2 regions of the Serinicoccus sp. JS2-9 genome follow, and region 2 is predicted to be linked to the other one. Evidence: predicted binding sites of a transcription regulator. Region 2 holds the regulator's gene; the other holds the start of a gene.
The links. Region 2 encodes Rex, which represses fermentation and respiration genes when NADH is low (regulators of the CRP and FNR family bind a similar motif). Its sites were predicted from a motif close to CTTGTGAANNNNTTCACAAG; they were not measured.
Positions count from the first base shown of each region.

Region 1: the regulator Rex is predicted to act here: its motif matches at 2,257-2,276, upstream of AC5PYY_RS00695 (geranylgeranyl reductase family protein).

Region 1 covers NZ_CM180091.1:126,819-133,164, reverse strand. The annotation lists gene AC5PYY_RS00705 (DUF294 nucleotidyltransferase-like domain-containing protein) at 1-1,336, shown strand, start outside; gene AC5PYY_RS00700 (exonuclease domain-containing protein) at 1,336-2,058, shown strand; gene AC5PYY_RS00695 (geranylgeranyl reductase family protein) at 2,293-3,588, shown strand; gene AC5PYY_RS00690 (NADH-quinone oxidoreductase subunit A) at 3,674-4,039, shown strand; gene AC5PYY_RS00685 (NADH-quinone oxidoreductase subunit B) at 4,065-4,619, shown strand; gene AC5PYY_RS00680 (NADH-quinone oxidoreductase subunit C) at 4,616-5,437, shown strand; gene AC5PYY_RS00675 (NADH-quinone oxidoreductase subunit D) at 5,437-6,346, shown strand, end outside.
Region 2 covers NZ_CM180091.1:1,425,151-1,431,496, reverse strand. The annotation lists gene AC5PYY_RS07150 (bifunctional uroporphyrinogen-III C-methyltransferase/uroporphyrinogen-III synthase) at 1-1,351, opposite strand, end outside; gene hemC (hydroxymethylbilane synthase) at 1,348-2,394, opposite strand; gene AC5PYY_RS07140 (glutamyl-tRNA reductase) at 2,391-3,803, opposite strand; gene AC5PYY_RS07135 (redox-sensing transcriptional repressor Rex) at 3,800-4,465, opposite strand; gene AC5PYY_RS07130 (glutaredoxin family protein) at 4,603-4,920, opposite strand; gene AC5PYY_RS07125 (30S ribosomal protein bS22) at 5,029-5,127, opposite strand; gene AC5PYY_RS07120 (helix-turn-helix domain-containing protein) at 5,348-5,548, opposite strand; gene AC5PYY_RS07115 (acetoin utilization protein AcuC) at 5,749-6,346, opposite strand, start outside.

The sequences.
Region 1 (6,346 bases), 1.3 Mb from region 2:
CGAGGCGGCGCGGATCATGACGGAGGCCGGCGTCTCCTCGCTGCTCGTCATGGCTGAGGGCGGGCTCGCCGGCATCGTCACCGATCGCGACCTGCGCCGCCGGGTGCTGGCCGCCGGGGTGGACCCGGGCCACCCGGTCCACACGGTCATGACGACGCGGCCGGTCACCGTCGGTGCCGAGGCGCTGGCCCTGGAGGCGATGCTGGAGATGACCGGCCGCAACATCCACCACCTTCCCGTGGTGGACGCGTCCGGGGCGGTCCTCGGGCTGGTGACGACCACCGACCTCGTCCGGCTGGAGCGCTCCAACCCCGTCTACCTCGTCGCCGACGTTCAACGGCAGGAGGACGTCGACGGGCTGGCCGCCCAGGCCCGCCGCATACCCCAGGTCGTCGAGCAGCTCGTGGCCGAGGATGCGACCGCCGCGGACATCGGCCGGGTCGTCACCGCCCTCACGGACGCCCTCACCGCCCGGCTCATCGCCCTCGCCGAGGCCGAGCTCGGCCCCCCGCCCGCGCCCTACGCCTGGGCCGCGCTGGGGTCGGCCGCGCGGGAGGAGCAGGGCCTCGGCGGCGACCAGGACCACGCCCTGGTCCTCGCCGACGACGCCGACCCCGACGATCCGTGGTGGGCGGCACTGGCCGGGTTCGTCACCGACGGGCTCGAGGTATGCGGCTTCCCCCGGTGCGACGGCGACGTCATGGCGAGCAACCCGCGCTGGCGGATGCGCGCGTCCGACTGGCGCGCGCAGTTCGGGCGGTGGACCCGTGAGCCGCAGCCGGAGGCGGTCCTGTGGGCGGCGATCTTCTACGACATGAGGGCCGTGCACGGCGACGGCGACCTCGTCCGGACGCTGCGGGAGGAGGTGGTCCCCCTGGGCGGGCGCTCCGACCTGCTGCTGGCCTACCTCACCGCGCAGTCGGCCCGGATGCGCCCGCCCATCGGGTTCTTCCGCGGGTTCGTCCTGGAGGACCAGGGGGAGCACCGGGACACGCTCGACCTCAAGCGAGGCATCGCGGCGATCGTGCAGCTGGCGCGGGTGCAGGCGCTGCGCGCGGGGTCGACCGCCCTGTCGACCGGGGCTCGGCTCGCGGCGGCCGCCGAGCGGGGCGTGCTGCCGGCGGAGAGCGCCACCGACCTCGCCGACGCGCTGGAGCTGCTGTCCTACCTGCGCCTCCGGCACCAGGCCGCCCAGGTGCGCGATGGCGAGCGGCCCGACAACCATCTCGACCCGCGCGGCCTCGGCAGCCTCGAACGCCGCCACCTGCGCGACGCCTTCCAGATCGTGCGCACCGCCCAGCAGGGGCTGGCCGCCCGCCTCCCGCAGGTGCGCTGATGGGGCTGGGCGACCTCCTGCGCCGGGGCGCACGCCGGGCCGGGCCGGACGGGCCGCCGCCGCCCGGGCCGCTCGCCGACCTCGCTGCGGCGCCCGTGGCACCGGACGACACGCCCCTGGCGGAGGTGGAGCTGCTGGCGCTCGACCTGGAGACCACCGGCCTCGACCCGCGGCGGCACGAGGTGCTCGCCGTGGGGTGGGTACCGGTGCGGGGCGACGAGATCGACCTGTCCGGGGCGGGGCAGCACCTGGTCCGGCCCCGCGGCGAGGTGGGGGAGTCCGCGGTGCTGCACGGCCTGACCGACGACGCGCTCCGTGCCGCCCCGCCGCTGGCCGAGGTGCTGCCGCATGTGCTGGAGGCGCTCGCCGGCGCGCACGGCGGCCACCGTCGCGTGCTCCTCGCCCACTTCGCCCGGATCGAGACCGACTTCCTCGACGCGGCCTGCCGCGAGCACTACGGCACGACCGTGACGTGGCCGGTCGTCGACACGCTCGAGATGGCGCGGCGGCTGCTGCGGCTGCGCCCCGAGGAGGTCCCCGCCGGCCGGCTGCGGCTGGCCGCCTGCCGCCGTGCCTATCGACTGCCCCGCTACCGCGCCCACTCCGCCGTCACCGACGCCCTCGCCTGCGCCGAGCTCTTCCTCGCCCAGCAGGGCGACCTCGCGCAGCGCCGCGACCACCCCCTTCTCCTCGGCGACGTCCTGGAACGCCGCCGCCCCTGACCCCCCGCCCCCATCCCCACCGCCCCCCACCCCCACCGGGCGTCGCGAATGATTGCCCCTGCCCCCACCGAGCGTCGCGAATGGTTGCCCTCACCCCCACCGACGTCGCCCGTGGTTTAGCACATCGATGCCTCCCGTAATCCCTCTGAGGCATCCCTGCGCTGGCCCGCCAGGGTGTCCGGCCTAGACTCTGAGGAGTTCGTGAAAGTTGTCACAAGCGAGGCGCGAAGACACGTGAGTGAGCAGGTCGAGACCGCCGACGTCATCGTCGTCGGAGCCGGGCCGGGAGGGTCCGCTACCGCCGCCTACCTCGCCGGACACGGCCTGGACGTCCTGCTCCTGGAGAAGGGCACCTTCCCCCGCGACAAGATCTGCGGAGACGGACTCACGCCCCGGGCGGTGCGCGAGCTGATCCAGCTCGGCGTGTCGATCGACGAGGCCGACGGCTGGCACCGCACCCGCGGGCTGCGCATCCTCGGCGGCGGCATGCGGCTGGAGCTGGACTGGCCGGGCAACGAGACCTACCCGCCCTACGGCCTGGTGCGCACCCGGAACGACCTCGACGAGATCCTCGCGCGGCACGCCCAGGCGCGCGGCGCCCGGCTGCTCGAGCGCACCAACGTGCAGGAGCCGGTCCTCGATGGTCGCGGGCACATCTGCGGCGTCCGCGCCAAGGTCATGGGCGACGACGGCCGCGCGACCGGCCAGGTCCGTGAGTACCGCGCCCAGGTCGTCGTGGCCGCCGACGGCAACTCCAGCCGGCTTTCCCTGGCGATGGACCGGCCCAAGCGCGACGACCGGCCGATGGGGGTCGCCGTCCGCGCCTACTACGAGAGCCCGCGCCACGACGACGCCTATCTCGAGTCCTGGCTTGAGCTGTGGGCGAAGGGCGACGACGGTGAGCGCGACGTGCTCATGCCGGGCTACGGCTGGATCTTCCCCGTCGGCGACGGCACCTCCAACGTCGGGCTGGGCATCCTCGATACCTCTGACGCGTTCGGCACCTTCGATTACCGTGACGTCATGCGCCGGTGGATCGCGACGATGCCGGAGGGGTGGGGCTTCTCCGAGGAGACCCAGCAGGGCCCGATCCGGGGCGCCGCCCTGCCCATGTGCTTCAACCGGCAGCCGCTCTACGACCGGGGACTGCTGCTCGTGGGTGACGCCGGCGGCATGGTCAACCCGTTCAACGGCGAGGGCATCGCCGAGTCCATGGAGGCCGGCCGGCACGCCGCCGAGGTCATCGCCGCGGCGTTGGCCCGCGCGACGCCGGGGGAGCGGGAGGCCGTCCTGCGCTCCTACACGACGGCGATGAAGGACGCCCTGGGCGGCTACTACACGCTGGGTCGGCATTTCGCCACGCTCATCGGCAAGCCTGAGGTCATGCGGCTGGCGGTGAAGTACGGTCTTCCGCGACGATCGTTGATGCGGCTGTTGCTCAAGATCATGGCCAACCTCCCGCAGGAACGCGGGGGCGGACTGGACGACCGCGTGATCAACGCGCTCAGCAGGATGACCCCTGCGGCATGATCGAGACTGTTCACCCTAGGATTGGGTTGCGCGCGACCCTGGCGAGCCCGACGCCGGGCCCGTCACGAAAGGAGTGCTGGCACTGATGGACTACCACCCGTATCTGCCGGTCGTCTTCTTCCTCTTCTTCGGCCTCCTCTTCGCCTTCGGATCCGTCTTCGGCGGTGGGCTGCTGGGTCGCAACACCTACAACCGGGCCAAGGCCGAGGCCTATGAGTGCGGCATCCAGCCCACGCCCCAGGCGCACGAGGGCGGCCGGGTGCCGGTCAAGTACTACCTCACGGCGATGCTCTTCATCGTCTTCGACGTCGAGGTGCTGTTCCTCTATCCCTTTGCGGTGGCCTTCGACCAGGTGGGGCTCTTCTCCGTCCTGGCGATGCTGCTCTTCCTCGCCGTGGTCTCGGTGCCCTTCGTGTACGAATGGAGCCGGGGCGGCCTGGAGTGGGACTGATCTGGAAAGAGTGTGGTGAGTAGCGATGGGACTTGAGGACAAGATTCCCGGCGGGATCATGCTGACGACGGTCGAAGGTCTGGCCGGTCAGCTGCGGCAGTACTCCGTGTGGCCCGCCACCTTCGGCCTGGCGTGCTGCGCCATCGAAATGATGGCGGTCGGCACCCCGGACTACGACATCGCCCGGTTCGGTATGGAGCGCTTCGCCGCCACTCCGAGGCAGGCTGACCTCATGATCGTCGCCGGTCGGGTGTCGCAGAAGATGGCGCCGGTCGTGCGCCAGGTCTACGACCAGATGCCCAACCCGAAGTGGGTCATCTCGATGGGTGTCTGCGCCAGCTCGGGCGGCATGTTCAACAACTACGCGATCGTGCAGGGCGTTGACCACATCGTCCCCGTCGACGTCTATCTGCCCGGCTGTCCGCCGCGCCCCGAGATGCTGCTCAACGCGGTCCTCGAGCTGCACAAGCAGATCCGCGAGTTCAAGTTCTCCGTCAACCGCGAGGAGGCCGCCCGCGCCGCCGAGGCCGCGGCGATGCAGGAGATGCCCCGGAGCGAGATGAAGGGGTTGCTGGCGTGAGCAGCACCGGACCGGAGACGCCGGACAAGGAGCCGGTGGCGCAGGAGACGACCGAGGACCGCCGTAGCGCGCCCGAGCGCCAGGAGGACCAGAAGGTCGACACGACGCGTGCGCACGAGACCGGTGGCGGCTCGGTGCCGGCGGCCCAGGCCGACCCGGGGGAGCCGGTGCAGGTCGCGCGCAAGCGCGGGATGTTCGGCGCCTCGCTCGGGGGCGACACCTCCGGCTACGGCGGCCTCGACGTGCCGGTGCTCTTCCCCGGTGCGGCGCAGCGCCCGTACGGCTCCTACTTCGACGAGGTCGTCGACGCTCTCGAGGCGGCGGCGCCGGAGGCCTTCGCGGCCGGGGTCGAGCGCGTCGTCGTCGACCGGGGCGAGCTGACCCTCCACGTGCACCGTGATCACCTGCTGGCCCTGGTGCGCCCGCTGCGCGACGACGCCCGGCTGCGCTTCGAGATCTGCACCGGCGTCTCCGGGGTGCACTGGCCCGAGCAGACCGGCGCCGAGCTGCACGCGGCATACCACTTCCAGTCCCTGACCCACGGTGTGCGCCGGGTGCGACTCGACGTGAGCTGCCCCGACGACGACCCGCGCATCCCGTCGATCGTCTCGGTCTATCCGGCCAACGACTGGCACGAGCGCGAAACCTGGGACATGTTCGGGATCGTCTTCGAGGGCCACCCCGGCCTCACCCGGATCCTCATGCCGGACGACTGGCCCGGCCACCCGCAGCGCAAGGACTACCCGCTCGGCGGCATCCCGGTCGAGTACAAGGGGGCCACCATCCCGGCACCCGACCAGCGGAGGAGCTACTCCTGATGGCGACCACGCACGACGAGACCCACGGGCGCCCCCACAACGAGGCGGGCGCGGACTACCTCGACAGCACCCCGACCGACCTCTACGCCGACGGCGGCCCGACGGCCGACTCGGTCGACGGCGGCGCGGTCTACACCGCCGGTGGCGGCGACTGGGACGAGATCGCCAAGGACGTCGCGACCCTCGGCGCCGAGCGCATCGTGGTCAACATGGGCCCGCAGCACCCGTCGACGCACGGGGTGCTCCGGCTCATCCTCGAGCTCGACGGCGAGACCGTCCGGGAGGCCCGGGCCGGCATCGGTTACCTCCACACCGGCATCGAGAAGAACATGGAGTTCCGCACCTGGGTGCAGGGCACCACCTTCTGCACCCGGATGGACTACCTCACGCCGATCTTCAACGAGACGGCCTACTGCCTCGCGGTGGAGAAGCTGCTCGGCATCACCGATGACATCCCGTCGCGGGCCAGCGACATCCGGGTGCTCATGATGGAGCTCAACCGGATCGGCTCCCACCTCATCGCCCTGGCGACCGGAGGGATGGAGCTCGGCGCCACCACCGTCATGACGATCGGCTTCCGCGAGCGGGAGCGGATCCTACGCTTCTTCGAGGCGGTCAGCGGGCTGCGGATGAACAACGCCTACGTCCGCCCGGGCGGCGTGGCCCAGGACGTCCTGCCCGAGCACCTCGACGAGCTGGAGGAGGAGCTCCCGCAGCTGCGCCGGGGCATCGGCGAGCTCGAGAGTCTGCTGCTGGAGAGCCCGGTCTTCAAGGGCCGCACCGTCGGCGTCGGCTACCTCTCGCTGGCCAGCTGCATGGCGCTGGGGATCACCGGTCCGCTGCTGCGCTCGACCGGGCTGCCGCACGACCTGCGCAAGTCCCAGCCCTACTGCGGATACGAGAACTACG
Region 2 (6,346 bases):
CCTTGATCGCCTCACGCACCGGAGCGGGCGGCGGGGCCGCCCGGACGGTGCGGTAGGCCGTCACGTCGTCGACCTCCCAGCCCATCTCCTGCAGGCCCGCGACCAGGGTGTCGGTGGCGATGTCGGCCCGAGGGAGGAAGACGCGGTCGATCGGGTCGAGCACGTCGTCGTAGGGCGGCCAGACCTCGAGCAGCCCGCGGGCGGACTGCTCGCCGTCGGGCACCAGGTCGGGCTCGAGGCCCCACTCGCGCAGCGCCTCGGCGGTCACGCCGCCGACCGCCGCCAGCTTGAGCCCGGCGAAGGCGCGGGCGTCCAGGCCGAGCGCCTCGAACTTCTCCCGCACCGCCTTGACCGCATTGACGGAGGTGAAGCCGATCCACTCGTAGCGTCCGGTGACCAGCCCCTTCACGGCGCGATCCATCTGCTGCGGGGTGCGCGGCGGCTCGACGCTGATGGTGGGGACGACCGATGCGGTGGCGCCGTAGGCCGCGATCCGCTCGGCCATGGGGCCGGACTGCTCCTTGGTGCGGGGCACGAGGATGGACCACCCGAAGAGCGGCTTGGTCTCCCACCAGGACAGCTGCTGGCGCAGCTCGACGCACTGGCCCACGACCGCGACGGTGGCCTCGCGGCACCCGTCGGCGCCGCCCTGGACGAGCTCCTGCAGGGTGGCCACGTGGGTCGCCTGGGTCAGGGTGGTGCCGTGCTCGGTCAGCGCGACCGGGCTCTCCGCGGACCGACCGGCGTCGGCCAGCTGGCGCAGCGCCTTGTGCAGCTGGTCCCCGGTGCCGAGGACGACCGCGGTGATCTCGTCGGCGACCGACAGGCTCCAGTCCACCCCGGAGTCGCCGGCGCCGATGACGTGCACCTCGCCACCCCGGCCGTCGCCGGTCAGCGGCATCCCGGCATAGGCCGGCACCGACCATGCGGTGCTGACGCCGGGCACGATCTCGAAGGGCACCCCCGCGTCGCGGCAGGCGGCGGCCTCGCCGGCCAGGCTGCCGAAGGCGGTCGCGTCGCCGTCCATGAGCCGGACGACCAGGTGCGTCGCGTCGTCGAATCCGCCAGCCGTCTTGACCAGCAGCTTGGCGCGCGCGTGAGCGGTGAGCGCCGGGCCGTCCTCGCCCCGGGTCGTCGGCACCAGTTCGACGTCGGGCCGGGTCCAGGCCTCCAGCTGCTCGGGCCGGTGGTGGGTGTCCAGCAGCACGACGTCGGCGGCCGCGAGGTAGTCCCTGGCCCGGACGGTCAGGAGCCCGGGGTCGCCGGGCCCGGCGCCGACGAAGGCGACCCGTGCGCTGGTGGCCGTCACAGGCGGGTGGGCGAGGTGGAGGGGGGCGGCGTCGGTGCTCACAGGTCAGACTCCGATGTGTGTGACCCCGCGCCCCGCACCGCGGCCATGGCCGGATCGGACGTGAGGTCGGGACGGTTCAACAACTGCTCGGCCACGGTCCGGCCGAGGTCGACCGGCGCGTCGTGCGCTCCGGTCGCCACGCTGCGTCGCGGCCCGTGCTGCAGGGCCGCGAAGGCGTGGAGGACGAGGGAGGTCGTGCCTCCCGGTATGCCGTCACCGGCCACCGCGAGCGCACCCACGGGGGCGGTGCAGCCGGCCTCGAGGGCGGCCAGGGCGGCCCGCTCCGCGGTCACCGCGGCGCGCGTCGGCGCGTGCTCGAGCAGGTCGGCCAGCAGGCCGGCGAGCTCGGGCTTGTCCGCGCGGCACTCCACCGCGAGGGCGCCCTGCCCGGCGGCGGGGAGCATGGTCTCGACGTCGATCTCCTCGGTCGCGTCGTCGAGCCGGCCCAGGCGGGCCAGCCCGGCGCGGGCGAGGACGACGGCGTCGAGGGTGCCGTCGCGGACCATCCGGATGCGCGAGTCGACGTTGCCCCGGATGTCCCGGACCTGCAGGTCCGGGCGCACGAGGGCGAGCTGGGCCGCGCGTCGGGGAGACCCGGTGCCGACCACGGCCCCGGCAGGCAGCTGGCGCAGCCGGAGCCCGTCGCGCGCCACGAGGACGTCACGCGGGTCCTCCCGGCGGGGCACGGCCGCGACGAACAGCCCGGGCGCAGCGGCGGTGGGCAGGTCCTTGAGCGAGTGCACGGCCAGGTCGATGCGGCGCTCGTGCAGGGCGTCTCGCAGGGCCGAGGCGAAGACCCCGGTCCCCCCGATCTCGGTGAGGCTGCGCCGGGAGGTGTCGCCCTCGGTCGTGACCGGGACCAGCTCGACCCGGTGTCCGGCGGCGCGCAGCTGCTCGGCCACCCAGCGCGACTGGCTGGTGGCCAGGGCGCTCGACCGCGTGCCGAGCCGGAGCGTCCGCGCCGACACTCCGTCGACGACGGTGGCAGGACCCGCAGGAGCAGGGACCGGGGCAGCGCCCGGCGGAGACTGGGGCGTCGTCATACCGGCTCCCCCTCGGCGGGGTCTGCGGGGCCGGCCTCGGCGCGTGCTGCGGTCGCGTCGCCGCTCCGGGCCCCGGCGACCCGCTCGACCACGCCCAGCGGAGGGGTGGACAAGGCCGCCACCTCACGGCTGTCGAGGTCGAAGAGCTCGCGCAGGGCGTGCGCGTAGTCGGCCGGCTCGTCGACGCCGGACTGCAGCTGCTTCACCCGGGTCGTCGGGGTGTGCAGCAGCTTGTCGACGACCCGCCGGACGGTCTGCCGCACCTCGGCGCGCTCGTCGTCGGGCAGGTGGGGCAGGCGCTGGTCCAGGCGCGCCATCTCGGCGTCCACGACCCGCGCGGCGCTCGTGCGCAGCGCGGCCAACGTCGGACCCAGCCGGGCGGCGTGCCGCTCGGTGAGGTGACCGGCCACCTCGGCGGCGACGAGACCGCGGACGGCGGTCACGGCCACCGGCTCCCCCTCGAGCCCCGACCGGGACGCGACGGTCTCCTGCTGCAGCTGCGCGAGGCCCCAGAGGTGGACGCCGCGCAGCCGCCCTGCGGCCGGGTCGATGTCCCGCGGGAGGGCCAGGTCGAGGAGCACGGCCGGGGAGCCGGTGCGGCCAGCGGCGCTGCGGGCGCCCGCGAGGGCGTCGACGTCGAGGACGTGACCGACGGCGCCGGTGCACGTGAGCACCAGGTCGGCAGCGCCCACGACCGGCGCCAGGTCGGCCCAGGGCGCGGTGCGGACCCGGTGCTGGGCGGCGAGCCGCTCGGCGCGCGCGTCGGTGCGGTTGACCACGGTGAGGTCACCGACGCCCTCGCGCACGAGGGTGGCGACGGCCAGGCCGGACATCGCGCCGGCGCCGACGACGACGGTGCGGGCGGCATCGAGGTCGCCGAGCACGGTGCGGGCGCGGTCGAGACCGAGGGAGACCAGCGAGCGGGACACCTCGTCGATCGTGGTCTCGGCGTGGGCCCGCTTGCCGACGCGGAGCGCCTGCTGGACCAGGGGGTTGAGCGAGGGACCGAGGTGCCCCTCCTGTTGCGCGCGGGCGAGGGCCTCGCGCAGCTGGCCGAGGACCTGGCTCTCGCCCACGGCCATGGAGTCCAGCCCGCAGGCCAGCTCGAAGAGGTGGGACACCGCGCGGTCGTCGTAGTGGACGAAGAGGTGCTCGGTCAGCGTGTCCCGTCCGAGACCGGTGAGGTCGCCGAGCGCGGCACCCACCTCCTCGAGGGCGCCGTGGAAGGTCGCGGCCTCCACCACGACCTCCAGGCGGTTGCAGGTGGAGATGACCAGCACCTCCTCGACGTGCTCGCCACCGTGCAGCAGCGACCCCAGCACGCGCGCCGCGGCGCCATCCAGCACGACCCGCTCGAGCAGGTCGATGGAGGCGGACCGGTGCGACAGACCGACGACGAGGACGCTCACGAGGCTCCCTCCACCGGGCTGGCGGGCGGCGCGAGCGAGCGCTGCCGCTGGTGGAAGGTGAGGATCTGCAGCTCGGTGGCGAGGTCTACCCGTCGGACGTCGACGTCGTCAGGCACCTGGAGCACGCCGGAGGAGAAGGTGAGGATCGAGTGGACGCCCAGGTCGACGAGCACGTCGGCGACCTCCTGGGCCGCCTCGGGCGGGGTGGTGATCACGCCGACCGACACCGGCACGTCCGTCTCCACCCGGGCCAGCCCCTGGACGGTATGCCCCTCGACGACGGTGCCGACCACGTCCGGGTCGTTATCGGCCAGGGCGACGACGCGGAAGCCGCGGGTCGCGAGACCCTCGTAGGCCGCGAGGGCACGGCCGAGGTTACCCATGCCCACGATGACGACGGGCCAGTCCTGGGAGAGCCCGAGCTCGGCCGAGACCTGCTCGGCGAGCCGCGTCACGTCGTAGCCGACCCCGCGGACGCCGTAGGACCCGAGGTGGGACAGGTCCTTGCGGACCTGCGCGGAACGGACCCCGGTGAGGGTCGCGAGCTCTTCGCTGGAGATCGAGCCACGGCCCTGCTCGGCGACGGTGGTGAGGGCCTGGAGATAGCCAGGGAGCCGACCGACGGTGGCCTCCGGCACCCCGCGCCGGGTCGACTCGGCCATCACGGCGACACCGGCTCCTCTCTGCGGATGGCGACGACCAGGGGGGCTTATATCAGACCCGTTCACACCGGTCGGCGCGGACCCCTCAACTCTAGGCTGGCAACCCTCGATCCACCAAAACGGCTGAGCACGGGGCGCTACGGGCTCCGGTGGGCTGCCAGGGCGTCGCGCACCTGGGCCGCGGTCGCCCGCCACCGGGCGACGGGTCGACCGTCCACCAGCAGCACCGGGACCTCGGTGGTCCAGCGGTCGTGCTCGTCGGCCGACATCCGGCCCTCGTCGCGCTCGACGTCGATGTCGCGCACCGTGACGGCCAAGCCCTCGGCGTCGCCGACGCCCCGGACCGTCTCGAGCATCTCCTCGCACAGGTGGCAGCCGGCGCGGGTCAGCACGGTGAGCTCACGCCGGGAGGCCTCGCGCGGTCGCAGGCGTGCGACCAGCCGGCGCCACGGCATACCTCATCCCTCTCGTCATCCCCCTCGACGGGGGCGGTCGGACGACGACGGCGCCCCTCCCGAGGGGAGTGGGCGCCGTCGGTCAGCGTGCGCGCAGCCGCGCGCGGCTCACTTCTTGTTGCGACGCTGGTGACGCGTCTTGCGCAGCAGCTTGCGGTGCTTCTTCTTCGCCATCCGCTTGCGGCGCTTCTTGATCACAGAGCCCATCGGGGATCCTTCGTCTCGTCGGTCATGGTGGTGCAGCCGCTGCCGGGGCGGACACCCTCGGGGCTGCACGACGGATCGGGTCAGCCTAGCGCGGCAGCCAGGCACGGCCCAAAACCGGGCGCCGCGACGACGCGCGACGAAACTCCGCAAGGCGTCAAGGACACGGGATCAGGGACGGGACAGGGTGGGTGTCAGGGACCCAGGCACGGGTGGCTACCGCTCAGGCGGTGCCGTGGTAGGAGTCCTCGAGGTAGGCGTGCACGGCCTTCTCGGGCACCCGGAAGGACCGGCCGACCCGCACGGCGGGCAACTCCCCGGAGTGCACCAGGCGATACACGGTCATCTTCGACACGCGCATGACGGCGGCCACCTCGGCCACGGTCATGAACGTCATCTCCGCGAGCTGTCGCTCATCTGCCATAGGACGTTTCCCGTCTCTCGATATGTGCAGACCGCGCTCGGCTTCCCCTCCGGCCGCTGTCTGCGTCGTTGTGTGTCGGGCCAACACTAGGGGCAGGAGTGGCAGTTGCGAAAGTCGAAGCGCGAAAAAGTCCAGCGCGACACGCGAGGTGTGACGAACGGAATGTCCTGGGACTCAGCGGGATACGCGGGGCGGGGTGCTCAGTCGAAGTAGGGATCCAGTCCCCATCCGGGGAAGACCGCCCGCCGGGTGGCCATGATCGCGCTGTCGACCGGATCCTCGGGGTCGTGCCCGTCCTCCCACCGTCCGTAGCGGATCTCCCGCCCTTCCCGGTCGCCCATGTGCGACGGGGCACGCTCCCCGTAGGTGTCGCCCACGTGCTCCCGCCACGCGTCGGGGGTCGGGGTGGCGGGGTCGACCGGGCGCCCGGTCGCGACGCCGACGAGGTGCGACCAGGCCCGGGGCACCACCTCGACGAGCTGGTAGCCGCCGCCGCCCAGAGAGACCCAGCGCCCTGAGGCATGGTCGTCGACCAGCTCGCCGACCCATCCACAGGCCGTCGCGAGGGCATCCATCGACAGCGACAGGTGCGCCAGCGGGTCGGAGTAGTGGCTGTCGCAGCCGTGCTGGCTCACGAGCACCTCCGGGGCGAAGGCTCGGACGACCGCCGGGACGACTGCCTGGTAGGCGCGCAACCAGCCCTCGTCACCGGTCCCTGGAGGCAGGGCGACGTTGACGGCGGAGTCCTGGGCACGCGGGCCGCCGGTGTCGCCGGGGAAGCCGGTGCCGGGGAAGAGC